One region of the Sporosarcina sp. FSL K6-6792 genome, then DNA from elsewhere that is predicted to be linked to it. Evidence: riboswitches for the same ligand, from Rfam matches in the RefSeq annotation. Region 1 holds a riboswitch; each other region holds the start of a gene.
What was found. A riboswitch is a leader RNA that binds a small molecule or an ion and turns the genes downstream of it on or off. The one in region 1 is predicted to bind thiamine pyrophosphate.

Region 1 (7,824 bases):
ACCGTGTTGGGAATCTTGCTACGAAAAGTGGTAATTCAACTGAACTAGATCCAGGTAGCAACAAATCTGAGGAAGATCAAACTTTGGTGATGTTGTTCGCGGCACTTGCAATAGATGCAGCTCGTGATGAGAATAAAGGTATTTTTAAACGTAATAATAATGTAATTGAAGCTACGTATACACTAGGTACAGGACTTCCACTTAGAGAAGTTAAGGAAGGGAAAGACGTTGGTTATCGTTCCCAATTGCTTAGCTCTGTTCACCAAGTAGAATTTTTAGTTACACCTAAATATCAAGGTATAAAAGTAAATATTAAATTTGATGAAGTAAAGGTTTATCCAGAAGGTTTTGCTGCGTTTATCAACCTTGTAATGGATAATAATTTAAACATCATTAATAAAGAATTAATCGATAAACAAATCTTGATACAAGACATCGGTGGATTATCAACGGATGTTGCGGTCATTAGGAATCGTAAAGTTGATGATGATAAGGCGCAAGGCTTTAACTTGGGTGTTTCAGAGTCTCTGGATGCTATTCGAGAAGAAATTTATGTTAGGCATGGCGTAGAGTTGGACAGTCGTCTAGATGTTGTGGACATTATAACGAAGAAAAATAACCGTAATCATATTATGGTAAAAGGAAGCCGGACAAGTGTTCATGACATTGTAGATCGGATTCTCTTGGAGTTAGCGAAAAAGCAATATCGCCATTTACGGAATGTATGGGCAAGAAACTCGCAATCTGAGATCTGCTATTTCATCGGCGGAGGCTCTATTGTCCTTAAAGACTATCTTAAAACGTTAAATAATAGCTTAGATGGTTATAATATCGATTTCTTTGAGGATGAAAAAGAAAGTGTCTGGATGATGGCCAACGCTTATTACAAGTTAATTTCAGACTTTGCGAAAAAAAATCAACAAGTCAAAATTAAAGAAGAAGAAAAGTTAGTTAAAACAAAGTAAGGTGACTATGCATGAATGACGCGGGATTAAAAAGGGGACAGCCCATTACATTTCGTCTCCCATCAGATACATCTGACCACACACTAAAGCAACTGCAAAAGTTAAAAGAAGTCGAAAGAAGAAACTTTTCCAGTAAAATTGCGGAGTTCGTGATAGATGGGGTGAATGACTCACTTTTAAAGCATAGAGAGGCCATAACAATTCCGCTCCCAAAAGGGTTAACTAAAGCGCAACGTGATTGGTTAAAGCACGAACATTCCGAGGCGCTACTAGGGAGTATCGTCTATCAGTTAATGTCCGATCCAATCCGCACAGCTTCTCTCTTTGCATCATTGAACAGCAATGCAATAGATGTAAATGCAGCATTATATTTGCAGGAAGAAACGAGCGCTGCCGTTGAGGTGGAAACAGAACATCAATTGATTAACATAGAGGATGATCTGGATAATTTTGATTGGGAACAGTTAAAGGAGCCAGAAGAAACCTCTGTTGTAGAAGAGGAAGACCCTCTAGCTGACTTCCTTGCCCAGATGAATAAATAATAGTGAGTGCCTGCATAAGAAACCACCATGAATGTTTAAATTTTCATGATGGTCTATTGTACAGGCACTTTTTGTTGTGATTTCTAAGGAATCTAAAACATTGAGATGTTTTCTTTGGAGCATACAAGGGAAAAAGAGTAATAGGGAAGACTACAGCTAGTTTACGAATGGGCTGTATGTCTATTTAGTAAGAAGAATGGGGTGAAGCGGTTATGGAAAAAGTTATTTACATCGTGCGTCATTGCTCCGCAGAAGGACAGGCACCACACGCGGAATTGACTGCTGAAGGGATTTTGCAGGCGGATCAGCTTGTAGCGTTTTTCGAAGATATCGAAGTGGATCGGATTATTACGAGTCCGTTTTCTCGTGCACGTCAGACGGGCTGGCCTATAGCTGAGCGGAAGAAGTTGCATGTAGAGGTGGATAGTCGGCTTATGGAGCGCGTGCTAAGTTCAATGGATTTCGAGGATTGGTTGATAAAGCTGGAAGATACGTTTTTTGACCTTCATCTAAAATATGAGGGTGGGGAATCTTCGAGTGAAGCGATGTCGAGGGTTTGTGATGTTGTGGATGAGCTGGGTGACGGTTCGCGGACAGTGCTTGTGACACACGGGAACTTAATGGCGCTATTATTAAGGTGTTATGATGAGCGATTCGATTTTGGGCAGTGGCAGGCACTGACGAATCCAGACGTGTATGTTATACGGATTAAGGATGGGGACTCAGAAGTGGAAAGAATTTGGGGTTCTGAATAAAAAAACAGGCCGCTGTGATGTCGGCCTATCTAGGTTTTAGTGAATGTTAACCCATTGTAAGATTAGTAATAATGACCACTGCAATAATAACGAGTGCCCCGAAAAGACTGATCCACATGGATTTGTCGGGATTATTCGGTCTGCTGTCTGCTTTATGCATAAACTGCGCCTTCTTTCTGTTTATGTCATTAACTATACTCTTATCGACGATAGAATGGAATAAACTGTTACCACGTGAAACGAGTTTATTATATATATTGAACCTATTTGATGGGGTTTTTTATTTCCATTACTCTATGCTTCTATTGAAAATGGACCAAACATTCCCACAATCTCACACTAGATATGTTACACTTGCTACAAAGCTGAATAGTTTAACAACCACTAGGGGAGCCTTTTTTAGGCTGAGACGTGCATGAATGCGCGGACCCTTGGAACCTGATCCGGATTATACCGGCGTAGGAAAGTGGGTACGCCTTTTACGAATAGTTAAATGGCTAGCCGCTTTCTTACGCCACCGGGAAGCGGCTTTTTAGTATAAATAAAAGGGTGGCGAATCGAATGGTACGTGTGGCATTGACAATTGCGGGGTCGGATAGTGGTGGTGGTGCGGGTATTCAGGCAGACTTGAAGACGTTCCAAGAATTGGGTGTTTTCGGTACGTCGGCACTGACAGCGGTGACAGCGCAAAATACATTTGGAGTGACGGCGATACAGCCGGTTGACACCGCTATTATTAAAGCGCAAATACAGGCAGTTATTGAAGATTTTGATGTTAAAGCGATTAAGACGGGGATGCTCTTTTCGACAGAAATTATCTATGCAGTGGGAGAGGCGTTTCATTGGAGCGGAATTCCACTTGTCATTGATCCGGTAATGATTGCGAAAGGGGGTGCTTCATTGCTAGAAAGACAGGCGGTTGAAGCGTTGAAGACTGTACTTGTACCTCTTGCAGCTATTGTTACACCTAATATTCCAGAAGCAGAAGTGCTTGCAGGAATGGAAATAAAGACGAATGAAGACATAGAACGAGCGGCGAAACATATAATAGCGTTGGGCGCGGGGGCGGTTCTTATTAAAGGGGGCCACCGGAAAGAAGCGCCTTATGCGGAAGATCTGTTCATGGGGGCTGACGGGGAACGGTTCTCGGTTCGCGCACCATGGATTGATACGAAAGATACGCATGGAACAGGGTGTACGTATTCGGCGGCACTGACAGCGTTTTTGGCAAATGGGGAAACGGCAGCGAATGCAGTTGTTTCTGCAAAATGTTTTATACACGCAGCAATTGAAGATGGACTAAAAATTGGTGGCGGCCATGGTCCGACGAATCACTGGGCATATGGACGCCGCGGCAACAAGACAATGGAAGGGGTTGTAGTTTATGGATAAGCAAACAGTTAACTTATATTTCATCATGGGCACAGTGAATTTGGCGGGACGCGACCCGTTACATGTCTTAGAAGAGGCGCTAAAGGGTGGTATAACGAGCTTTCAATTACGTGAAAAAGGGCCTGGTGCATTAACGGGTGAAGAGTTGAAGGCTTTTGCACAGGCGTGTCAGCAATTATGTGAACAATATAGTGTACCTTTCATTGTCAATGATGATATAGGTCTTGCGATTGAAATTGGTGCAGACGGTATTCATATCGGGCAGGAAGACGGATATATTTCGGCAGTGCGTGACAAGGTTGGTCCAGACATGCTAATAGGTGTTTCTACGCATAATGTAACAGAAGCGATTGCGGCAGCTGATGCTGGGGCTGATTATATCGGTCTAGGTCCAGTTTATGAGACACAGACGAAAATGGATACGCAACCGGTTATTGGCATCGAGACAATTAGGGAAGTGGCATCGTTGTTACCTGGTTTACCTATTGTTGCGATTGGTGGAATTTCAGAACGCAGAGCCGGTGCTATCATTAAAGCGGGTGCGTCAGGGGTAGCGGTTATTTCTGCGATTTCTGGAGAAGAAGATCCTGGAGAAGCAGCAAGTCGTTTAAAAGGTGCGGTCCTTCTTTCATTAACAGGTATTGAAATGTAATGTTTAACTGCTCGCGAAATATACCACACTTCCAAGTAAGGGGCGTGGTGTGCGGATGAAAAAGAAACTGTTTGAAATACAAACCGTTTTGCATAAGGCAGATCTAATCTATTTCACATGGAATGATGTCGGCGGAACCTACAAAGTCTATAGAGACGGGCATCATTTGTATGAAGGAACGGTCTCTGAATTTAGTGACGGTGATTTCAAGCATGCGAAACTATATAATTACGTAATCGAACGTGTTGAAGATGGTATTGTAATTGACGTTATTGCATTGCAAACGTCAGCATTTGCTGAACAGAAAAACAAAGAAAGTCCGCTTCAGTCACTTGTCATGACAACGATTGTCGCAAAGACGCAAATTGCATTGTCTTGGGAGGAAATTAAAGATGTCGCTGAATATGATGTCTACCGAAATGGTAAGCATATGACAACGGCGGTCGATAATTCTTACATCGACAGGGATTTTTCGTTGGATGAAATCTATACGTATACGATCGAATCTAAGCGTTCACTTGCGAAGTCGGAAGAACGATTCAACGTCTTTCAGTCGATTGTCTCCACTCTTTTTGGGTTGTTGAATCCAGTTTCGTCGAAGGCAGAAGCGGCGATTGAACGATTTTCGGTGACAAAATCCATTGCCAAACCGAGGGAATTGCTGATACCTGTTCAAGACAGAGTTCGTCTCCCGAATGTAGATAGGTGGGAATTCCGCTACATGACGTTTTTGCAGGATGACTGGGTGTTGAATCCGAATCTATTGTCGCGAAATCGTTATTTTAAAGGGGATGACAGGGGATTCGATTCAAATGGAGCCAGTTATCGGACCCGAGTGGACGTCGAACTGGCATATGACCTTGAACGTTCTCCATTGACGTTTACAAGGGATGTTGGGCCATCGATTGTCTATGATGCTTTTAAGCGCTTTAGGAAACAGGCAACCGCTTCACACGATGGGATTACATTGAAACGGACAAATCACGGGGAAGACGAAGCAGGATTTCATCTCCTGCATGCTGTCGGCAATCCCCTTACAACGGCCCCTGACATTAACTATGAAGTGCGAGCAGTTATGAGGCGGGACGGAACGTTTGATATGACGGGTTACCACGATCAGGCGCCCCATCATGAGATTTACCTGATGCGTGGTGAAGAGAATGAATGGAAACCAATTCACCAAGCGGAAAGTAAGGGGCTCGCGTGGATGTCTGAGGTAATTGCATGGCAGTACTGGCGAATCTCTAATTTTGAATAGTAAACAATGAACTCCTTCCGTTGTCATAAATGGAAGGAGTTCGTTGTTTATCCGGAAAGGAAAAATATGAGTTGCGTAGATAACGAATTATGCATCCCTACTATTCGATAGGATGAACCTTGGTAATAATGAATGTACTGTGACAAGAGGTTATCTCGGATAGCCTCTTTATTTACTTTTAGTGTCTATTATTGAACAAGACAGGCGGTGACTCGTTTCTTACATCTGATTTATACGCTTCAAGCCAACTCGTTGACAAAGAAAACTCTGCTTGATATGATTATCTTGAATTCAAGATAAATAACTTTCTACTAATTCGAGGAGAGAATTGATATGACGAAAAAATCAATGGGCATTCATCACATAACTGCAATCGTCGGACATCCGCAAGAAAACGTCGACTTTTACGCGGGTGTTCTTGGGTTGCGTCTTGTCAAGAAAACCGTCAATTTCGATGATCCGGGGACGTATCATCTTTACTTTGGTAATGGAAACGGTGCACCGGGTACGATCATTACATTTTTCACATGGGCTAATGCTCGCCAAGGAACAATTGGGGATGGCCAAGTCGGTGTTACGTCGTACGTAGTACCGGTCGGGGCAATGACTTTCTGGGAAAACCGTCTTGAGAAATTTAAGATTGCGTTTAGCAGATCAAACCGCTTTGGCGAAACGTATGTATCATTTGATGATCCACACGGTTTGAGAATTGAGATTGTCGAGCGAGAAGATGGGGTAAAGAATGAATGGATGGTTGGTGAAATAACAGCGGATGTCGCTATAAAAGGGTTTGGCGGCGCAACGCTATTATCTACACAACCTGAAAAAACGGCTCATCTTCTTGAACAAGTTATGGGGCTTGAAAAAATCGGTGAAGAAGGCGAATACATCCGGTTTCGCTCAACAGCGGACATCGGCAATATCGTCGATTTGAAAACGACATCATCAGGTCGTGCACAAATGGGTGTCGGCACAGTTCACCATATCGCTTGGCGTGCTGAAGATGATGCGGATCAACTGGACTGGAAATCACTTGTTGAAGAAAACGGTTATGGTGTGACACCAGTGAAAGACAGAAATTATTTCAATGCGATTTACTTCCGAGAACACGGGAATATTTTGTTTGAAATTGCAACGGATGCACCAGGCTTTGCACATGACGAGTCCGTGGAGACGATGGGAGAAAATCTTATGCTTCCAACGCAATATGAGCACAGTCGCGAACAGCTGGAATCTTCTTTGATCCCTTTTGAAGTGCGCGAAATTGATTGATACGAGGAGAGATATGCTATGAAACATATTTATAAACCAGGAAAAGATGCTTCAAAACCGGTGTTACTTTTGCTTCACGGCACAGGAGGCACAGAACAGGATTTACTGGGACTTGCCGACTTAATTGATCCCGATGCTGGCGTACTAAGTGTTCGAGGAAATGTCCTTGAAAACGGCATGCCACGTTTCTTCCGTAGATTGGCGGAAGGGGTATTCGATGAGGAGGATTTAATCTTCCGTACGAAGGAATTGAATGCGTTTCTGGATGAAGCTGCAAAAGAAAATAGTTTTGACAGGTTGAATGTCATTGCGGTTGGTTATTCTAATGGAGCGAACATCGCAGCAAGCCTGCTGTTCCATTATGCAGAGGCTTTGAAAGGCGCCATTCTTCATCACCCGATGGTACCAAGGCGCGGAATCGACTTGCCAGATTTAGCTGGCATTCCGGTGTTCATCACCGCAGGAAAAAATGATCCGATTTGCCCTGCGAAGGAGTCAGAAGATCTCAAGGAATTATTGGCAGGCGCGGGCGCAGCGACGGAAGTTCACTGGGAAATGAATGGTCATTCGCTAACACGTACGGAAGTGGACGCAGCGGCAGAGTGGTACAAAACAACATTTGTGAAATGATAAAAGAAGCGGAGATAAAAAAATGAGTTTTTTAGACAGGTTATTCGGCAAAACAACTACAACAAGTAAAGAGGAGACAGTAAACATGACAAAAACAAAAACAGCAATCGTCTATTACAGTTCAGGAGGTACGAACTACCAATTGGCACAGTGGGCTGCTGAGGCGGCTGAAGCAGCGGGTTCTGAAGTACGACTAATGAAAGTGGCTGAAACAGCTCCCCAAGCTGCAATCGATTCATCTCCGGGCTGGAAAGCGCATGCTGAAGCAACGAAAGATGTTCCTGTTGCAACGGGAGAAGATCTTGAGTGGGCGGACGCGATTATCTTTAGTGTACCGACACGTTTCGGTAACGTACCT
Region 2 (7,824 bases), 1.0 Mb from region 1:
AAAAATGTTTCCGATCAACTGAATCGATTGGCAACTTGCACACTAGATATTCGGAATTCTGTATATGTATTTGTGGTAAATACATCAGATGAAATACTTCCTTTCATTCGCCAATTCTCCGTTTACAAAAGTACGCTCAACGAAAGTAATGCTTTGATCATGCCCTACTAACAAAACAGTAGACGAACGGGTTCCATAATTAGGAGTTTTGATGAAGAGCGGTGATAGTTGCCGTTCGAGGTCCAAGCCTACCCCCGTATTCGGCAATAGTGCATCTGGCGCGACGTCAGCATCAGAAATGAGTTCGAACAGTGCATCAGTATCAATAATAGCGTGTTCCAATACATAATCCCGAAGTGTAGTTCTCCCCTTCACCACTTTCGGCCAAGCAGTGTTTAGAAATTGATTGCTCAAACCATGCGTCCCTGCGGATACTTCCATAATTTTTGGTTGCTTATTGGAAAAGTAGAATAAGGAATCAGCATCACCAACGAGAATGTTGAATCCTGCATAATCATCTTTTCTCTCTTTTAACGTTTCGAGGAAAACTTCGGGCGACACGTTCCCCGCCAAAAAATTTGTGACGATATCCCCACGCGTTTTTTTGTCGGCATTAGCTTCTCCCGGATCACGGTAATTCGTCAATGCTGCAAATCGACCAGACTTCGTTATACCGAGCCAAGTCCCCATATGCAATAAATCACGTCCTGCCAATATATCAGGCTGATCCGCCCAAAATTCTGCGGAAGCTGTCGGACGTTCATAAAACTCATCTCGATTTGCAGCTACAATCAATTTGTACATCGGATGGTCAGCGTAATGAAAATTAATCAGACACACTTTCTCACGTCCTTTTAACCTCTATTATACATTGAATCAATACTAAGTTTCTGAACAATGATGTATCATAAATTCATTCGGTTAGAAATTGACAAAAAAACTAAATTCTCGTTCACACTAGTAATAATCTATGCTCCTTTTGTTAGTGTAGGGCACAGATTGAATCATCACTTCCCTCCCTACAATTGGCATTTTTTATTTTTCTGCAAGTAATTTAGTTATAGCAAACAATTGTTTTACATATTTCCACTAATAATTCAGTGGGTACCTTAGATTTAGGAGGTGAATTAAAACTATGATGTTAGAATTTAAAAATAAAAAAAGATTTAAAAAAGCTAAAATTACAACCTTTATATTTTACACATTCTTTTTCATACTGCTTGTAGGTTGTAAACAGAGTAGCACAGATTGGGCCTTCCATTTTGTAGTATGGAACGAAGATATATACGAAATTGATAAATCGGTTATTGTTGATGTAGAGAAAGAAATTGGCACGGTGAAAAAATATGTAGAAAATGAAGGAAACTATAAAGGGGTATTTTCAAATTTTGTTCCAAAAGGTACAAAGTTATATAAGATAAAAGATATAAATGTTAACGAAGCAATAGCAGTAGAGTTAGATGGCTATTATATTGAAGCGAGAACCCAGGGAAAGTATGGAGAATAAAAAAAGGCATTTGGCACTAATGCAATTCGGAATTTTGTCTGTACCAGCGGCCTTAAATTTAGTTTGTTTATTAAAATAGTCGAAAGGGGTGGTGAAATGCTTGATATCTCTACTTTGAGCGCATTTATTATCGTCGTCATCGGATTGTTTTTGATACCAGGACCCGCTGTCTTATTAACAATTACCCGGGCGGCACAGGGAGGTCGTAAAACCGGAATCATGACAGGGCTTGGCATAGCAACAGGAGATTTCATTCATACGTTATTTTCTGCTGTCGGGTTTTCAGCAATCCTAATGACCTCCGCCGTTGCTTTCAATGCTGTGAAATTCGCGGGAGCGTCCTATTTATTATACATGGGTATTCGGGCGATTTTGGCAAAAGCCTCGACAACCAAGATGCCTGATATTTCACAGGTGTCAGCGTCACGCGCTTACGGGCATGGTATTTTGGTGGAAGCTTTGAATCCGAAAACTGCTCTTTTCTTTTTAGCTTTTTTCCCACAATTCGTAAAGCCGGAAAATGGGTCAACTTTTATCCAATTTCTAATTCTAGGCATTATTTTCGTTGCATTGAGTATGATCTATACAACAATTTTGGCAATTGGTACGGGTACGATTGGGCGACTGATGAAGCCCAGATTAGGGATTGGCCGGTGGGGCGGAAAAATTTTAGGATTAATTTATATCGGCATTGGTTTTAAAGTCATTTTTCAAAGTCGTTAACACTTTATTGGTATAGATAATTATATTTTCCAACAAGAGGTTTCGTGAAGTTAACAAGAACCGGGTCTCTAAAACTTGTTTAGTATAAGGCCCTAAAACCATAATTTCCAGCTCTGTATCAAAATCAAATACCCTATATATGTTGAACAAATGAATATCGGATATGCACTTTACAAGGCTTTTGGGAGGCTGTTGAAAAGTCTGATACCTAGCATAAAATAGAACTCCTACCAATACCGCTTCGACGCTTTGTGGATGCCTCCCGCGATAAGCCAGAAAGGAGGCCGCTTTCAGTCTTATCGCTCCGGCTACCACGAAATCGCGTCTTCGCTAGACGGTCTATGTGAGAAAGCGCATTTCATTAGCGGTGATGAAATCTGCAAGTTGGAGTACGACTTTCTTTAATATAATTAGTATCAACTAGTAATCACCTTATTATCTCAGCATATACATCTCAAAATTACATTTCTCTCGATAATGAATACCCTAGCGCAGGCGCGACAAAGGCATCCCCAAAGCGCCAAGCGTTCTACAACCCACTCCCCATCCCTTGAATAATAATAATTGACAATCAATACGCGTTGTAACTATAATGATTACACCGGGAGGTTACTTGCAATGAAAATCAGTAGTCGCTTTACAGTTGCAGTTCATATTCTATCCCTCGTGGCGATTGAAAGTAACGAGCTTTGTACTTCGGAATGGATTGCAGAAAGTGTGAATACAAACCCTGTAGTCATACGAAGAATAATTGGTAAACTAAGAAATGCAGGACTTATTCAAGTTCGGCAAGGTCTTGGGGGAGCTACGCTTCAAAAACCTTTAAAAGAGATTACTTTACTCGATGTGTACAGAGCAGTCGAAGTCGTGGAAGAAGGCGAGCTTTTTCAATTTCATGAAAAACCAAATCCAAATTGCCCGGTTGGCGCCAACATTGAGGCAGTTCTTGAGCTGATTTTACTTCGAGCTCAAGAAGCAATGGAATCTGTGTTACATGAAATTACGATGGAAGAATTAGTATCGGTATTAACACAAAAAATCGGATAGTTCATTCGATTTTTCAGCCACCGCTGTAACTGTAACCATTACAGTTACAGTTGGATTAATTATAGCCAATGGCTTCAAATCACTAGGCGCGTATTATTTTATGTGCATAAAATAACTAATTTACTGGAGGATTTAAACATGAAAATTGGAATTATCGGAGCTACAGGAAAAGCAGGAAGCCTTATTGTAAAAGAAGCGAATGACCGTGGACACGAAGTAACAGCTATCGTTAGAAATGCAGCAAAACTAACTGAAAAAAATGTTGTCGCCCTCGAAATAGATATATTTGATCTACAAGCTGAAGACCTTCGTCAATTTGATGTTGTTGTAAATGCATTCGGTGCTCCTGCAGGGCAGGAACATCTTCATCTAGATGCCGGAAGAGAGTTAATAGAGGCGTTTGAAGGCGCTCCAGAAACAAGATTGATTGTTGTAGGTGGTGCGGGAAGCTTGTTTGTAGATGAAGCTAAAACTATCCGTCTTATGGACACACCGGAATTCCCTAAAGAATACTTTGCAACTGCTTCCAATCAAGGAAAGAACTTAGAAGACCTGCAAAAGACGAGTGGAGTTAAATGGACATTCATTAGCCCAGCAGCATTCTTTAATCCTGAAGGAAAAAGAACGGGTTCGTATCAAAAAGGAAAAGACAATTTAATCGTGAACTCAAAAGGTGACAGCTATGTAAGCTATGCTGACTATGCAATTGCAGTTCTTGATGAAATCGAAAATCCTCAACATATAAATGAACGTTTCACCCTTATTTCTGAAGCGGAATAACTTAGTTTTAGGAGATGAGAACAATGCAAACAGAAACTAGGAAACCCGGAATTGAAATTGGAATATATACATTTGGGGATCTTGGTCCAGATCCCCTAACTGGAAAAACAATAAGTATTCATCAGCGCCTTCATGAAGTATTGGCTATTGGAAAGCTGACTGAAGAAGCCGGACTTGATATTTTTGGTGTCGGTGAGCATCACCGCTTAGACTATGCCGTATCAGCTCCGCCAGTTGTTCTGGCGGCAGTGGCACAAAACACGAAGCGTATTAAATTGACGAGTGCAACGACTGTTTTGAACACAGTCGACCCTGTTCGCCTATTCGAGGATTTTGCTACACTCGATTTAATTTCGAATGGTCGCGCTGAGATTATTACAGGTCGTGGTGCATTCGTTGAATCTTTTCCGTTATTCGGTCATGACTTAAACAATTATGACGAACTGTTCGATGAAAACATACGACTGCTTCAACAATTGAATACCAATGAAATCGTCAATTGGAATGGGTCATTCCGTTCGCCTTTAACTAATTCTATGATTGCCCCGCGCCCTGTTCAAAATAAACTGCCGATTTGGGTTGGTGTAGGTGGAACACCTGATAGTGCAATACGAGCTGGAAAACTTGGAACTGGTTTAGCATTAGCTATCCTTGGTGGGGATCCAATTCGTTTCAAACCACTTGTTGATTTGTATCGCCAAGCCGGCATAAGTGCCCGACATCGTGTAGAAGATTTAAAAGTGGCTGTAACAGGACATACGTATATAGCAAAGACATCCCAACAAGCGAAAGACGAGTTTTATCCTTACTATGCAAATTATTGGGGATACGTGAACAAACAGCGTGGAATGGGCACGAGAATTTCCCGTTCTGATTTCAGTCATATGGCCAGTCCCGAAACCGGGTTATTTGTCGGTAGCCCTCAGCAAATAATTGAGAAGATTCTCCACCAACACGAACTATTTGGACATCAACGATTCATTGCACAAATGGATATCGGCGGCTTGCCGTTTTCTAAAGTCGCAGCGAGTATTGAAATGTTAGCAACACAAGTAGCTCCGATCGTTCGGCGTGAAACGGCTCGGTAAGTCTATCCCATGAGAATTCAACTCGAAACATAGCAACCATTTGAAACCTCATCAGAAATAACCCCAATTATTTGGCAATATGCAACAATATACTAATACTAGATGAATGGGGAGATTACTTACACTCCCTATTTTTCGTATTACACCACTCATTTATAAATATCATAAGCGTCTTGGTAAATACCACTAATTCTTCAATGTTTATCTTTTCATCGACTGAATGTGCCTCTTCCAACTTTCCAGGACCATAGATAACAGTTGGAATTCCTGCTGCTCCTAGCCAGCCCGCATCTGTTACTGATCTCGACATACCTATTATTGCAGGACTTTTTTCGGTTTGTTCATGACAATGCGCAAGAAGTTGAACAGCTGCATGGTCCGCATTCATTTCAAGCGCCGGAAATATTTCTCCACGTTCTTCAATCATTGATTTTCCCCCCCAGCGAAAGTGAATGGGATTTTCTCTTAACCACGTGTCTGCTTTTGCTACATTGTTCAAATGCTCTTCGATTTCTTTTGTTACAGATTGATAGGTTTCATTCGGATAGAAATGAACGGTGATCCAGAGCCGACATTCATCCGCCACAAAAGCTGCATGCCTTCCTCCTTCTATAACTGCCGGATTAATAGTAGTGGTGCCAGGCACAAAACCCGGATATTTTTTTGTCACAGCCCAGTGACGTTCTAAATCTTGTAATCCAGCAATAACCTTCATCATCTTTTCTATCGCACTAGCCCCATTAACCGAACCGCCTGCATGAAGCATACTCATCCTCATTGCATCATGGAAAACTTCCTTACTTTTAATCGTTATCCAGCCGGTAATCACACCACCCTGACCATGAATTTGACGATCACTGCCATCGACTACGAGTGCAAAATCTGCTGTATAGCCTTTTTCCATACATGAAAGTGTTCCAGCCTCTCCCGCTTCCTCCCCAATGACAGTCTGAATTTGCAAATCACCTTTCAGTTCCACACCTAGCTCGTTTAATAATTTAACGGCTAGTAAAGTCGCGGCCACTGCAGCTTTCATATCAGATGTTCCTCGCCCATATGCGTTGCCATCTTTAGTCGTCAGTTCAAAGACAGGCACAGTCCACTCTGTTTCATCCCCCACTTCCGCAACGTCTATATGTCCATTAATGATTAGGCTGTTATACAGGTTTCCATCCGTTCCCTTTTTAACGCCTACAACGTTCGGGTCGCCAGGAAATACATCCCAACTAACCGTTTCAAATTTTTCTTGTTCTAAAAAGTCTTGAATATACCGCTGTACGCCTGTTGTATTTCTTGCCGGTGGACTAACTGTCGGGAAACGAACGAGGTCCGCTAGCAATTGCACTAACTCCTCTTGACGTTCATCAACTAGGTTACTAATTCTATTTTCCATTTTACTCATCCATCCCTTATCTATATTTTTGGTAGGTGAATCTATATACGTTGAAATAAAGAATTCCATTGAATTCACTACGGCGCTAGCCCTTGTAATGCGCCTTCGCACAGTTCACTATCTTTATTTCATTTGTTCAACATATATACACTGGAACAGAAAACAGCCGCTTTCCATAATCGGAAGGCGGCTGTTTTCTACGCATATAAAGACATTGAGTGTAGAGTTTCAGCTGCTTCCCTACGCTAGTATGAACTAGATCAGGTTCGAAGGGTTTACATCTATGATGTGTCTCAGCCTAAACGGCTCCCCTAGCAGTATCTATTTAGTTTTATTCTTCTTCACAATGCATCTGTTCTTTCTTCCCCTTTAGGAAGATAGTTCGATAAGTCGATATCACGTAACCCGTTCTTTATTTTAGTTGTGTAACCTAAATTTTCATTCGATAAAAACGAAGCTTTTGAAGCAATCATTTCTTCTAATAAAGGCAAATACGTCGGATCAATATCTTTCCAAAGTTTGTACGAATTTATTAAATCCTCTAAAGTCAGATGCTTGTAATCATCGCCTTTAAAGTCACGTAATGCGGAAATACGATACCAAATATCGCCATTATCACGAATCCAATCCTCTTTATCCGCTACAATCGCTGTTTGTATAGCCTGCGCTGTATCTAAATACTTCTGATCACCGAACTCATTATAAGCCATGAGTAAAACGTTCATACCGCCCAACACATGATTCATAGAGGCATGCGTCGTTACTTGCTGTGCAATCGGGAAGTAATCCGCGATGTAGTAAGACTCGTCATTCACAGCAATGACGTTTCCTTTACTTTTTTGCGAGACCAGTAAGTCAGCATAATTACGCAATGGTTCTTTTGCATTATCAATTCCAAAATCAGCGCCACTATTATAGTAGAAAAGCGCGATTTGCTCATTAAAACGTGTATCAATGAATGGAGCTGTAATGTCATATAAATCTTTCAAATAGGTGCTTGTAACTTCTGTTTCCCAATAATCTTTGTCACCTTTGAAATTCTTCAAGTTAACAAATGAGTTGTAAATTAAGTTCTCAAAATAACGATCCTCTTGCTCATTATATAAAACCAGCGCACGATCTTCTTTTAATAGAAGTAAGTTCCGCCCATATCCTTGCCCTGTATCAGGCATTGGCTCTGTGGTTATCGCCATTTTATTGTATGGGCCACCCGCCGTGTACCAATTATTACGTTTTTTATAATACTTAGCTGACTCAAGCATCCAGCTCTCCATATTCTCTTCATT
Region 3 (7,824 bases), 470 kb from region 1:
ATCAAGGAGGAACTTACAGCATGAGAAAGATGGAAGAAACACAGATGGATTTGAAGAGAGAGAAAGTCATCCAAAGACTTGTGAAAGATGGGGTTTTCAAACTACATGGGAAACATCTTTACGAACTCCCGCTTTACGCACTTATGAAAGCCTATATAATACGTACCGAATAATATCGTACCGGCTGGAACCATTGCATCAGCCGGTATTTTTAGCGTGTATTGTCTTATGTTTAACCAATTGAGGTAAACTAGTGCGATAAGGTTCAGAATGGTGGGGAAATCCGATGTTAGATGACAAGTTAAAAAAACTTCAAAGCGATTGGCTAGATGAAGCAACAATTTCTGCCATGCAGGTAAAGATGAGTAGCGGAGAGTTATCGGCTGAAGAGCTTACGTTTATGTATATTGACACGATCTCATATAGGAACAAAAATATAAATGCAGTGCTTGAGTTGAACCCACAAGCTGTACAGATTGCTAGGGCTCTTGACGTAGAAAGACGGGAAAAAGGGATCCGTTCACTTCTTCATGGTATTCCGATTTTATTGAAAGATAATATGGGGACCCGCGACATGATGCATACGAGTTGTGGGTCACTTGCGCTTAAGGATTTCTATGCGGCAGAGGATTCTTTTCTCGTTAAGAAATTACGTGATGCGGGAGCTATTATTCTCGGAAAGACGAATATGACAGAGTGGGCGAATTTTATGTCCGATCGGATGACGAACGGCTGGAGTTCACGTGGTGGTCAAGTGAATAATCCATATGGTTTATTTGATGTCGGTGGATCGAGTTCGGGTGCCGCTGCAGGCATTGCAGCAAATATGGCAGCTGTGGCAATTGGTACGGAGACGACCGGATCAATCCTTAACCCTTCAGCGCAGAACTCGCTCGTTGGCATTAAGCCGACTGTAGGAACAATCAGCCGTACAGGGGTGATGCCTCTTTCGTACACACAGGATACTCCGGGGCCTATGGCAAGGACCGTACACGACGCAGCAATTACATTTAGCCTGCTGATTGGCACGGACCCAGAAGACCCTGTAACAGCGGAGGCATCCCGTCTAGTAGGAATTGACTGGACGTCTGTGCTTGATAGTAGAGCACTTGAAGGTGTTCGTCTTGGCGTTGCACGAACGATTTTCGAACGAGAAGCATCTACGGAACGTTTGAACCTTTTCGATGCCGCGCTCAAAGAACTTGAGGCAGCAGGTGCTGTAATCATAGATGATGTAGAATTAGGGACAATGGAAAATGACCTCGGTTATAATGTGCTTCTCTATGAATTTAAAGCGACCTTGAATGCGTATCTAGGGAAGACACCTGCAACAAATGCGATTCGTACATTGTCCGATATTATCAACTTCAACAATGAGCATGCAGAAGAAACATTGAAATTCGGTCAAGTGATGCTGGAAAAAGTGGAGCGAACAAGTGGAACGCTGACGGAAAGGGCTTATATAGAGGCACTTCTCCGCAATCGTCATTTGGCAGGGGACATCGCACTTGGCAAAGCACTTGATGAGCATGCTATTCAAGCGCTAGTATTTCCACAAGATCATGGATGCAGTTTCGGAGCGGCAGCGGGTTTCCCATCTGTTACTGTTCCAGCAGCCTATTCCGAGGCAGGTGAACCGTTTGGCATTACATTTTCAGGGAAAGCATTTACTGAACCTGAATTAATAGGCTATGCATACGCGTTCGAACAGCGTGTCAACGCACGGAAAAAACCTTAATCAGTTTTGTCAGAAATAGAGTGTAGCAGAGCCTATTATGATAAACTGAAGGGAATAGAGTGAAAGTGGGGATAATGATGTCCTTCTTAGAAAATATGGACGAAATGTTTAAAGAAAAATGGAAGTTTGAGTACGAAATGCCAATCCAGGAGAAAATGATTCCTGAAATGCTGGCAGGTAAAGATATCGTTGCAGAGTCACCGACGGGTTCGGGCAAGACACTTGCATTTGTATTGCCACTTTTGCAATTGGTTGATGGCGATAAAAAACAGACGCAGGCGCTGATTATAACACCATCACAGGAACTGTCGATGCAAATCGTTAATGTTATCAGAGAATGGGTAACAGGAACTGGTATCACGGTTACACAACTAATTGGCGGGGCCAATATGCAGCGTCAGATTGAACAATTGAAGAAAAAACCAACAATTGTTGTTGGAACACCTGGTCGATTGGCTGAACTTATCAAGGTCAGAAAGTTGAAAATGCATGATATTCGTCACATTGTTCTTGATGAAGGCGATCAGCTTTTAGCGCGTGATCATCGTGTCGTTGTGAAAAATATGATTGAAGCGGCAAATCCGGAAAGACAAGTTATTGCCGTATCTGCGACAATTACAGATGAAATTGAAATTGTTGCTAGCAAGTTTATGAATGATCCAATCCGCATCCAAGTTGGAGCGGAAGAAATGCCGAAATCGGGTAAGGTCGTTCATTCATTTGTGAAAACGGATGCACGGGACAAAACGGATGTATTGCGTGGGATTTCTTATTTGAATGGAATTCGTGCTCTTGCATTTATTAATAATGTGGATCAGCTTCGCATGAAAGAAATGAAGCTTAGGTATAACGAAGCACCAATTGCGGTTCTTCATTCAGAAATGACGAAATTTGAGAGACAGCAAACATTGGAAAGTTTCCGTAAAGGCGAGTTGAAGATTTTGATAGCAACTGATCTTGCGGCACGAGGGCTAGACATTGATGGCTTAACACATGTTATTCACATCGACGTGCCACATACGGTTGAGCAATATTTACACCGTTCAGGCAGAACTGGACGAGCAGGCGGAGACGGGGAAGTATTGACATTGTTGTCGTACCCAGAAGAACGAGATTATCGTAAGCTGACTAAAGGAATTAAAACGGTTCAAAAAGTATGGTATAAAGGCCATCTTGCCGAAGGAAATTCAAAAACAATTGCAGCTCCTAAAAAGAAATAAGACAAGCGCAAGGAATCTATATATGTCGGGAAAATAGCACGTGTGTTGATTAACCATTTATTTGCATAAAATACTGGTGAATAGGGCTTAGAAAATTCCGTTTTCACTGAATCATTTCCGGTTCGCTTTCGGCAAACTATTCACGACACATTTACCATGAGGCAAGTGTGGCTAGAAGTGACTCTGTCACTTCTAGCCACACTTTTTTCGGTAATCCTGTTGTGAATACAAGTAGCGCCCAGTAGGTGATCATGTTATTCACTGGTGATTTTTGATTAATCAATAGACGTGGGAAAATAGTTATATAAATCGAGTGAAGGCATCCCCTAGCGCCGTAGTGAATTTAATGGAATACTTTATTACCACATATCTAGACAATAATAAAAAGGGCTATCCAGGAATCCAAGTGCATTGGATTTCCAGGGACAGCCCTTTTCTATATATATTGAAAGAACGCATTAGGCAGTAATTATAGTTGCGTCAAAATAATTGGTTCGCCTTTTGTGACGATAATTGTATGTTCGATTTGAGCCACAAGAGATTTGTCTGGTGTAATGAACGTCCAGCCATCCCCTGATTCAATAATATGCTCTGCTTTTTCAGAGATAAACGGTTCAACTGCAAGAACCATTCCTTCTTTCAGAAGCGTCTTATCCCAAGCGTCATAATAATTGAGTACATGCGAAGGTTCTTCGTGCAACGCTTTACCGATGCCGTGGCCAGTCAAGTTTTTGATGACTTTTAAGCCATTTTCTTTTGCCTCGCGTTCAACTGCTTTACCGATTTGGTTTAAGCTTGAACCTGCTTTAACTTTCGTCATTGCACGTTCAAATGCACTCTTAGCCACATCACATAATTGTTGTTTCTTTTTATCGGGTGTACCGACAACAAATGAAATGCCAGTGTCAGCAAAATAACCATTGTAGGAACCTGAGACGTCAATATTAACGAGATCTCCATCTTCTATGACGCGGGAACCAGGCATGCCATGGGCAACTTCACTGTTGACGCTGATGCATGTAAATCCAGGGAAATCATATTCTGCGATAGGACCTGAAATTGCACCTTTTTCTTCGAATAAGCGACCGCCGATGTCATCAATTTCTTTCGTCGTTTTACCAGGGACAGTTGCTTCTTTCATCGCTTCCCTGATTTCAGCAACAATTTTGCCGATTTTCTTTAACGCTTCAATTTCCTGTTCAGTTTTTGCAATCATTATGTTCAAATCCTTTCTTCCGTTCATTCTTTTCCATACCATACTATATCATATGGAGCTGAACAAAAAAGCCTACAAACTTAAAAAACGTTTGCAGACTGTCGAATTATTTCTTTGGGATTGTCGTGCTTGTTGCTTTTTTTTCTTTCATTACTTTGCGAACAATCGGATAGACGATAGGCGCCAATTTAATAGCGGTTTTTAATAATTTTCCAATATTCATTACGAATCACTCCTAAACACAGCATTTGTTACTTTTTTCCCGAATAGGTGGTTTTATAAACATTCACTTCAATACTTTAACACCTTGAAACACATTCCAAATTAGAATTGCTATGAGCAAAACTCCATAAACTAGCATGAATAAGACAGGTGTTAATTGCCAAAATCCAAAGTTACCACTAGGCATTACATTCAGGTCGTAGGTAAAGGAAAACATTGAAAAAGAAAAAATGATAAATCCTGCAATAAGAAGTACGACAGGAACAAGATGTGAAACGAGAGAGCGCTTGGCATGGTGTTTTACTTCACGGTCATCCGAAACGAAATAAATAATGACGGGTATAAGTAAAGGGGTGAAGAAGACACTAAAGTAGCATAGGGCGGCTAACAGTTTATTGTTCGACACACGAATCCCTCCATTTTAGTTTAACTATATATATATTGAGTAAATGAATCCCTAGATTAAACTTGGCGAAGAGGCCATACAAGGGTTAACTGGAGCCTGAGATTGGCGGCATCTCCTAGCGCCGCAGCGAATTTAATGGAATTCTTAATTTCAACATATATAGGATAATTATCATCCCTGTTAATCATCTTGCTTATAGGATCCCCATCTTATACAATGAACTAGACAACTAAATTACTGGAACCACAGGGGGAGCCTATTTGGCTGAGATTGGACAGCACGTCCTGACCCTTAGAACCTGTAAGATTATTCTTGCGTAGGAATGTGGATGGAAATTGACATATTCGATGTCCCATCTATTTCGGGATGTCTTTTTTTATGCCCACATCTTTCGCTGAGCTAGGAAAGGGATGAATTAATTTGGATCGGAAAAGACTTCAACTTTTACTTGAAATAGCTATTTTAGGTGCAATTTCATTTGTACTTGATCAGATTGGTTTTAAAATGCCACAGGGTGGCTCGGTTACGCTGTCAATGTTGCCGATTGTTGTCATGGCATTTAGATGGGGGATTGCAGGCGGTATGCTGACTGGCTTCGTCAGCGGGTTATTGCAACTGATGATGGGAGGCTATGTCTTTAATATAATACAGGCTGCCCTTGATTACTTCGTGGCGTACACGTTGGTTGGAGTGGCAGGTGTTACACTTGCATGGCTGTTAAGTAGTAAAGTAAAAGGAAACAAAGGCTCAATGGTTACAGCAATCGTTGTGGGGACAGTTATCGGTGGCCTACTTCGATACTTGATTCACTTCATTGGTGGAATTGTATTTTTTGCATCTTATGCACCTGAGGGACAGCCCGTATGGCTCTATTCACTCGTATACAATGCAAGTTACATGATACCTTCAATAATATTATCAGCAATTGTTGCGTCAATATTATTCACTACAGCACCGCGTCTTTTAGAGAGAAAATAGAAAATCGCCGTTCTGCCCAATGTGGGAGGACGGCGATTTTTTATTTTGGTGTGAATGACTTTCGTCTGAAGAACATGAATCCTGCGATTGTAGCTGCAAGAAATAGGGCTGCAGCAGAGACGAATAGTTCATCTGCACCGTTTTTCACAGTGATACCTATAAATGCCCATATGAAGACAGCACTAAATGCTATATCCGCGTAATGGTATAAAAAATGAAGTGCAATAGCGGTTGCGATAGTCAAGTAGATGACGGTCCATAGCGGGTCACTTAGTCCCCAACCAGACCATTCATGCAAAGTAAGGACGTAACTGATATTTGCAATGGTCGCGACAAAAACCCATCCTAGATAGACAGCAATCGGAACTCTACCATGAATATGACTATTTTTTATAGAATAAGTAAAATAAATGGTTAACAGTGTTAAAAGAAGAACCAGATTGATAATAATTGTCCATCCGAAGAAACCAAAATGCCAAAGCAAAATCCAAGTGATATTTAATAGGCAGCTGAGCACAAACAAAACTACCCTACGATTGAATAATGCATGATTAATGTTTACTGTGTTGCGCATAAAGCCGTATAACCAGATAGCGAGAAGCAGATAAATAACTGCCCAAATTGAAAAGGTATATCCTGCAGGTGTAAATAGTACCGGTAAACTATTAGAGATTTGCCCGGTTGTTTTTCCATTGATAGGCATTATATTCGCAGCTGCATTGACTAGAACGACCGCAATGAGCGAAAAGGTCATAATTATAATTCTAAACATATTTAAATCCTCCTACTGAATAGTATACAGAGGAATGGTGGAACCTGCGAAGGAAAGTATGAACCTTCCGTCACAATTGCATTATTTCGCATACCGAAAATTCATGTTATAATCAAGTTGTGTTTTTAGAAAATTTTGAATGAATTAAGGGGGAATAATAGTGACGCAAAAAACGTATTCTGAAGTATGGGATCTTGACGTTTTCTTTAAAGGTGGAAGTGGATCGACAGAACTACGGACACATTTGGATAGCGTAAAAGAAAAGTTAGGTTCATTAGAAGAAACGGCTTCTGCATTTGAAGTTCCTCAGTCAGCTGGTGCGTCAAAAGAAGTTGTAAACCTTATTGAATCATTAAAAGAGGTTGCACTTGACCTGTCACAGGCAGGTGCCGTTATTGGGTGTTTCCTTGCGGCGGATACAACAGATAAAAAAGCATTGCAACTGCAAGGCGAAACCGGATCCCTTGGGGCACGTTTTTCTACAATCGGGCTTAAAATCCGACAAACGCTGGCAAAAGCAGATGAGGATACATGGAATGGATTAATGGAATCGGATGAACTGAAGGAATTTGCATTTGTACTGAATGAATGGCGTGAAGAGGTCAACCTGAAACTGTCTGAAGAAGAAGAGAGTTTGATCACGTCGCTAAGCGTAGACGGCTATCATGGGTGGGGACAGTTATACGACATGCTCGTTGGTGACATTAAAATCAAAATCGAATTGGACGGAGAAGAGAAAGAACTTTCCGTTGGGCAGGCAAATAACCTAAGTTCGCATGAGAATGCAGATGTGCGAAAGCGCTCATTTGAAGCGTTGGAAGAAGCTTGGGAAGGAAAAGAGGACTTCTTCGCATCTGCATTAAATCATATTGCGGGTTTTAGGCTTGAAGTATACAAAAAACGTGGTTGGGATTCAGTATTGAAAGAGCCACTCCTCCGAAATAGAATGAGCGAAGAGACACTTGATGCAATGTGGGGAGCAATTGGTGTAAATAAAGCCCCGTTTGTAGAATACTTGCACGTCAAAGCGAGAATGCTAGGTACTGACAAAATGAACTGGTATGACATTGATGCGCCAGTTACAGCATCAACAAAGAAGATGTCGTATCAAGAAGGTGCAGAATTCATCCTAAAACACTTTGGAGAGTTTGGTCCTGAATTGGAAGCCTTTTCTCGCCTGGCGTTTGAAGATAGCTGGATCGAAGCGGAAGATCGCCCAAATAAACGTCCAGGTGGTTTTTGTACGGGTATGCCAGCATCCGAACAATCCCG

Region 2: it holds a riboswitch for thiamine pyrophosphate, as region 1 does, so the genes downstream of both, MKZ26_RS08445 (acetylornithine deacetylase) here and thiD (bifunctional hydroxymethylpyrimidine kinase/phosphomethylpyrimidine kinase) in region 1, are expected to answer to the same signal.
Region 3: it holds a riboswitch for thiamine pyrophosphate, as region 1 does, so the genes downstream of both, thiT (energy-coupled thiamine transporter ThiT) here and thiD (bifunctional hydroxymethylpyrimidine kinase/phosphomethylpyrimidine kinase) in region 1, are expected to answer to the same signal.

Annotation. Positions count from the first base shown of each region.
Region 1 is NZ_JBBOSA010000001.1:2,790,767-2,798,590, reverse strand. It holds gene MKZ26_RS13745 (ParM/StbA family protein) at 1-965, shown strand, start outside; gene MKZ26_RS13740 (hypothetical protein) at 977-1,507, shown strand; gene MKZ26_RS13735 (histidine phosphatase family protein) at 1,720-2,262, shown strand; TPP riboswitch at 2,639-2,744, shown strand; gene thiD (bifunctional hydroxymethylpyrimidine kinase/phosphomethylpyrimidine kinase) at 2,824-3,654, shown strand; gene thiE (thiamine phosphate synthase) at 3,647-4,306, shown strand; gene MKZ26_RS13720 (DUF3238 domain-containing protein) at 4,362-5,564, shown strand; gene MKZ26_RS13715 (ring-cleaving dioxygenase) at 5,898-6,836, shown strand; gene MKZ26_RS13710 (alpha/beta hydrolase) at 6,855-7,466, shown strand; gene wrbA (NAD(P)H:quinone oxidoreductase) at 7,489-7,824, shown strand, end outside.
Region 2 is NZ_JBBOSA010000001.1:1,759,042-1,766,865, forward strand. It holds gene MKZ26_RS08415 (NRDE family protein) at 85-840, opposite strand; gene MKZ26_RS08420 (hypothetical protein) at 1,136-1,507, shown strand; gene MKZ26_RS08425 (LysE family translocator) at 1,604-2,230, shown strand; gene MKZ26_RS08430 (Rrf2 family transcriptional regulator) at 2,849-3,277, shown strand; gene MKZ26_RS08435 (NAD(P)-dependent oxidoreductase) at 3,416-4,057, shown strand; gene MKZ26_RS08440 (LLM class flavin-dependent oxidoreductase) at 4,081-5,145, shown strand; gene MKZ26_RS08445 (acetylornithine deacetylase) at 5,261-6,547, opposite strand; TPP riboswitch at 6,759-6,861, opposite strand; gene MKZ26_RS08450 (S-layer homology domain-containing protein) at 6,880-7,824, opposite strand, start outside.
Region 3 is NZ_JBBOSA010000001.1:2,324,440-2,332,263, reverse strand. It holds gene fbpA (Fur-regulated basic protein FbpA) at 21-173, shown strand; gene MKZ26_RS11400 (amidase family protein) at 287-1,738, shown strand; gene MKZ26_RS11395 (DEAD/DEAH box helicase) at 1,816-2,958, shown strand; gene map (type I methionyl aminopeptidase) at 3,428-4,174, opposite strand; gene MKZ26_RS11385 (hypothetical protein) at 4,281-4,397, opposite strand; gene MKZ26_RS11380 (DUF4870 domain-containing protein) at 4,461-4,802, opposite strand; TPP riboswitch at 5,041-5,142, shown strand; gene thiT (energy-coupled thiamine transporter ThiT) at 5,223-5,780, shown strand; gene MKZ26_RS11370 (tryptophan-rich sensory protein) at 5,821-6,552, opposite strand; gene MKZ26_RS11365 (M3 family oligoendopeptidase) at 6,713-7,824, shown strand, end outside.